Linked DNA regions of Skermanella rosea. The protein of the gene in region 2 interacts with the protein of the main gene of each other region in a pairwise test. Links are inferred from orthologs where the notes say so. Each region holds a gene or a part of one and is shown on either strand. Other genes may lie near its edges.

Region 1 (3,667 bases), 2.3 Mb from region 2 along the record:
CGCCAAGGCCCGGGACGAAGCCCAGAACAGCCTGCTGCTCGACAATGCCGACGCGATCCAGGGCAATCCGCTCGGCGATTTCGTGGCCCGCGAGCGCGGCCTGAGGCGCGGCGACGTCCATCCCGTCTACAAGGCGATGAACCTGCTGAAGTACGACGCCGGCACGGTCGGCAACCACGAGTTCAACTACGGCCTGGATTTCCTCGGCGACGCCCTGGCCGGCGCTAACTTTCCGATCGTGGCCGCCAATGTCGAGCGGGCCGGCGACGGCAAGCCCTACTTCAAGCCCTACGAGATCCTGACGCGGCAGGTGGTGGACGAGTCGGGGCAGGCCCATGCCCTGAAGATCGGCGTCATCGGATTCGTGACTCCGCAGATCACCACCTGGGACAAGGCCGCCCTGGAGGGCAAGGTCGTCACCACCGACATCGTCGAGGCCGCCCGGAAATATGTCCCCGAACTGCGCGCCAAGGGGGCCGACATCGTGGTCGCCCTCAGCCACAGCGGGCTGTCGGCGGAGCCGCGGGTCGGCGGGGAGGAGAACGCGACCTGGTACCTCGCCGGAGTCCAGGGGATCGACGCGATCCTCACGGGGCACCAGCACAAGGTGTTTCCCGGCCCGGATTTCGCCGGCCTGCCCGACACCGACATGGCCAAGGGCAAGGTCCGCGGCGTCCCCGTCGTGATGCCGGGTTTCTGGGGCAGCCACCTGGGCCTGATCGACCTGACGCTGAAGGAGGAAGGCGGCAAGTGGTCGGTCGCCGACGCGGTTTCCTCCGTGAGGCCGATCTGGGAGACCCGGGACAAGCGGAAGGTGGCGCTGGTCGAGTCGGACCCCGCCATCGTCGAGGCTCTGAAGGCGGACCACGAGGCGACGCTGGCCTATGTCCGGCAGCCGATCGGCGAGACGACGGCGCCGATCAACAGCTATTTCGCCCTGGTCCAGGACGACCCTTCCGTCCAGATCGTGACCAACGCGCAGGTCTGGTACGCCAAGCGGATGCTTGCCGGCACGGAGTACGAAGGCTTGCCGGTGCTGTCGGCCGGAGCGCCGTTCAAGGCCGGCGGCCGCGGCGGGCCGGACTATTACACCGACATTCCGGCCGGCCGGATCGCGATCAGGAACGCGGCCGACCTCTATCTCTATCCCAATACCCTGCGCGCCGTCGTGATGACCGGCGCCCAGGTGCGGCAGTGGCTGGAGATGTCGGCCGGCGCGTTCAACCGGATCGACCCGGCGCAGGCGGGCGAGCAGCCGCTGCTGAACCCCTCGTTCCCCAGCTACAACTTCGATGTCATCGACGGCGTGACCTACCGGATCGACGTGTCGCAGCCGGCCCGCTACGACGGCGACGGCAAGCTCGTGGCGCCCGCCTCGCACCGCATCAGGGACCTGGCCTTCGAAGGCCGGCCGATCGACGAGTCGCGGCGGTTCGTCGTGGTGACCAACAATTACCGCGCCGGGGGCGGCGGCAAATTCCCGGGCCTCGACGGTTCCAACATCATCCTGGAGGCCCCGGACGAGAACCGCACGGCGCTGGTCAACTACATCTTCGACCGCAGGACCATCGACCCGGCGTCCGAGGGGAACTGGTCGCTCAGCCCGATCGGCGGCGACGCGGTGGTGACCTTCCCCTCCTCGCCGAAGGCGAAGGAGGCGATCCCCGCCGGCAGCAGGATCAGCGCGCTCGGCGACGCCGGCGACGGCTTCGCCAAGTACCGGATCGACCTGTCCCGGTAGGATGCCGGCTCAGCGAAGCCGGGCCAGTTCGTAGAGCGCCACCGCCGCGGCGTTCGACACGTTCAGGCTGCCGATCGGCCCGCCGGTCGGCAAACGGGCGATCTCGTCGCAGCGCTCCATGGTGAGGCGCCGAAGCCCGCTGCCCTCGGCGCCCAGCACCAGCGCGACGCGGCCCTTGAGGTCCATCCGGGCAAGCGTCCTGGCACCCGATTCGTCCAGCCCGACGCACCAGTAGCCGGCCTCGCGCAACTCGGTCAGCGAGCGGGCGAGGTTGACGATCCGCACCAGCGGCACGACTTCGGCGGCGCCCGAAGCGCTCTTCGCCAGCGTGCCGGTCAATTCGGGCGCGTTGCGGTCGGGCAGGACCACCGCGCTGGCCCCGAAGGCTGCCGCGGAACGCAGGATGGCGCCCACGTTGTGCGGATCGGTCACCTGGTCCAGCACGACGATGACGTCGCTCTCCTTCATCGAGCCCTGCCGGACGATGTCCTCCAGGTCGACCTCCGGCAGGGGGGCGGCATCCAGAACGAGTCCCTGGTGGACCGCGCCCGGCGGCAGCAGGCGGTCCAACTCGGTCCGCTCGACCACCGACGGCTTGGGCCGCTCAAGCCCGGCGGCGCGCGCCTGGTCGAGGGCGCCCGCGAGGCTCGCGAGTCCCGCCTCGGTCGCGAGCAGGCGGGTGCAGCGCCGGTCCGGGTTGGTCCAGGCCGCGGCGACCGGGTGGAGCCCGAACAGCAGGCCGGGACGGCCGGACTGGGCGCCGCCGGGCTTGTGCCGGCGGCCGGGCTGGCCGGCGGCGTGGCCGGACGGCTGGCCGGGTGTCTGGGAAGCGGGATGGGCGGGGCGGGGCGGCTTGCGTCTGGTCATGATGGAACCGACTTTGCCCCGGCTCGAATTACGACGCCAGCGTTGAGTTCGGCCATCTTTAGCCGTTGACATTGGGAGCGAAATTACCATAGTGCGCATCTCCGTCCCGGGCGACCGGGGCGGTTGGAAGGGTGGCCGAGTGGTTAAAGGCAGCAGACTGTAAATCTGCCCGCGATAGCGTACGCTGGTTCGAATCCAGCCCCTTCCACCATCTCTGCCATCAGGGCCGGATCCTCCGGCCGGGATCGGCAGACCGGTGTCGATGGCGCCGTCAGGAAATGGTTCGGGCGGGTGTAGCTCAATGGTAGAGCTCCAGTCTTCCAAACTGGTGACGAGGGTTCGATTCCCTTCACCCGCTCCATTCCTCGACGACGACGGCCGCCGGCTCCGGTAAGTTTTGGTTTTTGATCTTCGGATGGATGTCGGCTAAAGCCGCGGGGACAGAAAGAGCGATGGCGAAGGCGAAATTTGAGCGGACCAAGCCGCACTGCAACATCGGCACGATCGGTCACGTCGACCACGGCAAGACCTCGTTGACGGCGGCGATCACCAAGGTTCTGGCCGAGACGGGCGGTGCGACGTTCACCGCGTACGACCAGATCGACAAGGCGCCGGAGGAGAAGGCCCGCGGCATCACGATCTCGACGGCGCACGTCGAGTACGAGACGGCCAACCGCCACTATGCCCACGTCGACTGCCCGGGCCACGCCGACTACGTGAAGAACATGATCACGGGTGCCGCGCAGATGGACGGCGCGATCCTGGTGGTGTCGGCGGCCGACGGCCCGATGCCGCAGACCCGCGAGCATATCCTGCTGGCCCGCCAGGTCGGCGTCCCGGCGATCGTGGTGTTCCTGAACAAGGTCGACATGGTCGACGACCCCGAGCTGCTGGAGCTGGTCGAGCTGGAAGTGCGCGAGCTGCTGAGCAGCTACGACTTCCCCGGCGACGACATTCCGATCGTCCACGGCTCGGCGCTGATGGCGCTGGAGGACAAGAGCCCGGAGATCGGCAAGGAAGCCGTGCTGAAGCTGATGGCGGCGGTGGACGAGTACATCC
Region 2 (4,099 bases):
CCCTACTATAGGTGGGACGCGGAACGCAAATCTTTCCAAGATATGGTATCGTCAGGACTCGCTGTGGTGCGGCCGGACTTCCAGGTGCTCGTCCACCTTGGCGATGCTGGCCGGGGTCCCGACGTGGAACCACAGGCCGTCATGGCGCATCCCGTAGAGCCGCTCGCTTTCCAGCAGCCGGTCCCAGATCAGGTTGGTCGAGAAGGCGCCCGATGGCACGTCGGCGAACAGTTCCGGCTTGAGGATCTGGACGCCGGCGAAGACGAAGGGGGCGATCTCGCCGCTGCGGCGGCGGGTCAGGCGGCCCAGCGGGTCCATGTGGAAGTCGCCCTTGCCGTCGTAGCCGAAGGCGGCGACGGCCGGGTGGAGCAGCAGCAGGGCGTCCATGGTCTCCGGGTTCCAGGCCCGGGTCAGGCGGTCGATGGCCGGGGTGGGGCCGTCGAGCCACAGGATGTCGGAATTGACCGACAGGAACGGGTCGGTGCCGAGCAGCGGCAGGGCCTGCCGGATGCCGCCGCCGGTCTCCAGCAGGTCCGCCTCGGGCGACAGGACGATGCGGGGGGACGTGCGGCCCGCGAGGTGGTCCGCGATCATCTCGCCCTTGTAGTGGGTGTTCACGACGGCGGTTCCGATGCCGGCGGCGGCGATGCGGTCGAGCGCGTGGTCGAGCAGGGGTTTCCCCGCCACGGGGATCAGCGGCTTGGGCCGTTCCAGCGTCAAGGGCCGCATGCGCAGGCCGAGCCCGGCGGCCAGCACCATGGCGTGGGTCAGGGTCGTCATTATTCGGGTGCTTTCGAAAGGTCGGTGGGCGGGTTGAAAAGGGGAGCGCGGACAGGGGGCGGCAGGGTGCGGTCGAACCAGTCGCGCACCGGCGCCAGGGCCGGATGCTCCAGCTTCGCCTCCAGCAGGCGCCAGACGCGGGGCAGGTGGCGCAGATAGCCGGAACGGCCGTCGCGGAGATGCAGCCGGGCGAAGACCGCCACGATCCGGGTGTGCCGGACGGCGCCCAGCACGGCGTAGGAACGCAGGAAGGCGTCGCGGTCCAGGCCGGGGAACGCGTCCAGGTAATGGCCCAGCATGGCAGCCGCCAAGTCGGACGGAACGTCGCGCCGGGCATCCTCCAGCAGCGACACGAGGTCGTAGCTGATCGGCCCGAGGCCGGCGTTCTGGAAGTCCAGCAGCCCGCAGGCGGATGCGCCCGGACGGCCGTCGAGCCGCATCAGGTTGTCCACATGGTAGTCGCGGTGCATCAGCGACGTGCCGAATCCTACCGCGTCGGGGACGGTCGCCCACCAGGCCCGCTCCAGGTCGGCGCGCTCCTCGGCGGTGGCGGCGCGGCCCAGGGCGGCCGGGACGTAGACGTCGGCCAGCAGCATCACCTGCTCGATGAACAGGGCGGCGTCGTAGCGGGGCAGGCCGAGCGGAGTTGCCCGGGCGGGGTCGAAGCGCCGGTGCAGGGCGACGAGGGCGTCCACCGCCAGGCGGTAGAGGTCCGCGGGGTCGGCGCCCTGGTCCATCAGGCGGGTGAAGGTCGCGTCGCCGAAATCCTCGATCAGCAGCAGGCCGGCCTCGGGCTCCCCGGCGAGGATGTGCGGCGCCGAGAGGCCGAATCCTTGCAGCAGGCCGGAGATCGCGACGAAGGGGATCACGTCCTCCGCCGGGTTCGGCGAGTCCATCAGCAGGGCGCTGTCGGTACCGCGGCGGAGGCGGAGGTAGCGCCGCGCCGAGGCGTCGCCCGCCAGGGCCGTGCGGTCGGCATCGCCCCAGCCCTGCGCGGCCAGGAAGCCGGTGATGGTGTCTTCGCGGGGGGTCACGGCTGCTCCAGGCTCCCCAGGCGGTCGGCCCAGCCGCCGTGGCCGGTCAGGGTGGCGCGGCGCGCGGTCGCTTCCGGGCCGAAGGACAGGGCGATGTCGAGCCGTTCCGGCGGCAGGAGGGATCCCAGCCGGTCGGGCCATTCGACCAGGGCGATGCCGCCGGAGCGGACCTCGTCCCAGCCGAGCTCGATCACCTCGTCCGGGCCGCCCAGACGGTAGAGGTCGAAATGCCAGACCGGGGCCGCCGGGGTGTCGTAGGTCTGGACCAGGGTGAAGGTCGGGCTCGGCACCTCGTCGTCCGGGTCTCCCAGCGACTGGATCAGCGCGCGGGCGAACGCCGTCTTGCCGGCGCCCAGGTCGCCGCGCAGCGCCACCATGTCGCCGGCGCGGAGCAGGGATCCGACGCGGCGCGCGAGGTCCGCCGTGGCGGCCTCGTCCCCGAGGTCGATGACCAGGTCAACGGAGGGGGCTTGCTGACGCTGTGCCGTCATGGTCGTGCGCTTGCTTCCTTTACCCGGCCCCGCGGAAGGCGGGGGTTTGATCGTGCCCGGAAATCCGCTAATGAGGGGCTGGCAGTGCAAAACTCTTCCTAGCTTTTCCGGAGTCCCCATGTCGAGCCCCGAGCAGCATACCGATGTCGCCATTATCGGTGCCGGTCCCGTTGGTCTGTTCGCCATCTTCGAATGCGGCATGCTTCGCATGAAATGCCATGTGATCGATGCCCTCGACATGGTCGGCGGGCAGTGCGCGGCGCTCTACCCGGAGAAGCCCATTTACGACATTCCCGGTTACCCTTCCATTGACGCGGCCGACCTGATCGACCGGCTGAGCGAACAATGCGCCTCCTTCGGGCCGGTCTTCCACCTGGGCCAGCAGGTCACCGGGCTGACCCCGGCGGAAGGCGGGCGCTGGCTGGTGGAGACTTCGACCGGCACGCGGATCAACGCCCGCGCGGTGATCGTCGCGGCGGGTGTCGGCGCCTTCGGCCCGAACCGGCCGCCGCTGGACGGGCTGGAGCGGTTCGAGGGCACGTCGGTGCATTACCTGGTGCGGCGGCGCATGGACTATGCCGGCAAGCGGGTGGTGATCGCCGGCGGCGGCGACTCCGCCGTGGACTGGGCGATCAGCCTGGCCGAGGTCGCGGAGCAGATCATGGTGGTGCATCGCCGGCCCAAGTTCCGCGCCGCCCCGGAAAGCGTCGCCCGGATGGAGCAGCTGACCCGGGAGGGCCGGATCGAGATGGTGGTGCCCTACCAGCTCTCCGGGCTGGAGGGAGCCGACGGCCAGCTGACCGGCGTGCGGGTCGCGACCCTGGACGGCGAGGAGAAGGTGCTGGACGCCGACGTGCTGCTGCCGTTCTTCGGGCTCGCCATGAACCTGGGGCCGATCGCGGAGTGGGGCCTCGACCTGGAGAAGCACCATATCCGGATCGACCAGGCGACCTGCGCCACCAGCGCGCCGGGCATCTTCGCGATCGGCGACATCGCCACATATCCGGGCAAGCTGAAGCTGATCCTGACCGGCTTCGCGGAAGCCGCGTCGGCCGCCCATTCGGCCTTCCCGCTGGTCCATCCGGGCGAGGTGCTGCATTTCGAGTACTCGACCACCAAGGGGGTGCCGGGAGCGGCCTGACGGGCGACGGGACGAAACCCTTGGCTGTTTAAGCTGTTGTCCTACCACGCACTGGAGGATGACCATGAAACAGCCGCATACCGAACAGACGGTCAAGCACACCGAAGACCAGCAGAACACCGGCAACCACCATAAGCCGGACGCTCCCGACGCCGGCGGACCCGACAAGTTCGGCGGCACCCGGAAGGGGGCGGAGAACGTCGAGTCCGAGGGCGGGAAGAAGTAACCTTCCTCCCTTACTGGAAAGCTGCCTCCGCGAAGCTGCGGAGCTTGCGCGAGTGCAGCTTTTCCAGCCCGTTTTTCCGAAGAAGCTCCATCGCCAGCACGCCGATCTTCAGGTGCTGGTCCACCTGGTTCCGATAGAAATTGTTCGCCATGCCCGGCAGCTTCAGCTCGCCGTGCAGCGGCTTGTCGGAGACGCACAGCAGCGTCCCGTAGGGCACCCGGAAGCGGAAGCCGTTGGCCGCGATGGTGGCGCTTTCCATGTCCAGCGCGATCGCGCGGCTCTGGCTGAAGCGCTGGACCATCTCGCTGTGGTCCCGCAGTTCCCAGTTCCGGTTGTCGATGGTCGCGACCGTTCCGGTCCGCATCACCCGTTTCAATTCATAGCCGGTCAGGCCGGTGATCTGCCCGACCGCCGCCTCCAGGGCCAC

The links. Proteins that work in one complex are often made in the same cells at the same time.
Region 1: the proteins of tsaE (region 2) and rlmB interact in binary tests that used the Escherichia coli proteins (3 or more experiments, as listed by UniProt). The link is inferred for Skermanella rosea from one-to-one orthologs.

Annotation. Positions count from the first base shown.
Region 1 is NZ_CP086111.1:4,021,291-4,024,957, reverse strand. The notes cover bases 680-3,667. They hold rlmB (23S rRNA (guanosine(2251)-2'-O)-methyltransferase RlmB), read right to left. Parts: upstream 2,609-3,667; coding sequence 1,751-2,608; downstream 680-1,750. Other genes in these bases: tuf (elongation factor Tu), read left to right, coding at 3,061-3,667; JL101_RS18745 (bifunctional 2',3'-cyclic-nucleotide 2'-phosphodiesterase/3'-nucleotidase), read left to right, coding at 680-1,741. In the rest of the region: more of JL101_RS18745, read left to right, coding at 1-679. UniProt on the Escherichia coli protein: Specifically methylates the ribose of guanosine 2251 in 23S rRNA.
Region 2 is NZ_CP086111.1:1,704,829-1,708,927, forward strand. The notes cover bases 559-3,299. They hold tsaE (tRNA (adenosine(37)-N6)-threonylcarbamoyltransferase complex ATPase subunit type 1 TsaE), read right to left. Parts: upstream 2,306-3,299; coding sequence 1,811-2,305; downstream 559-1,810. Other genes in these bases: JL101_RS07855 (nucleotidyltransferase family protein), read right to left, coding at 559-780; JL101_RS07860 (aminoglycoside phosphotransferase family protein), read right to left, coding at 780-1,814; JL101_RS07870 (NAD(P)/FAD-dependent oxidoreductase), read left to right, coding at 2,424-3,299. Also shown: more of JL101_RS07855, read right to left, coding at 52-558; more of JL101_RS07870, read left to right, coding at 3,300-3,446; JL101_RS07875 (hypothetical protein), read left to right, coding at 3,511-3,672; JL101_RS07880 (AMP nucleosidase), read right to left, coding at 3,683-4,099. UniProt on the Escherichia coli protein: Required for the formation of a threonylcarbamoyl group on adenosine at position 37 (t(6)A37) in tRNAs that read codons beginning with adenine.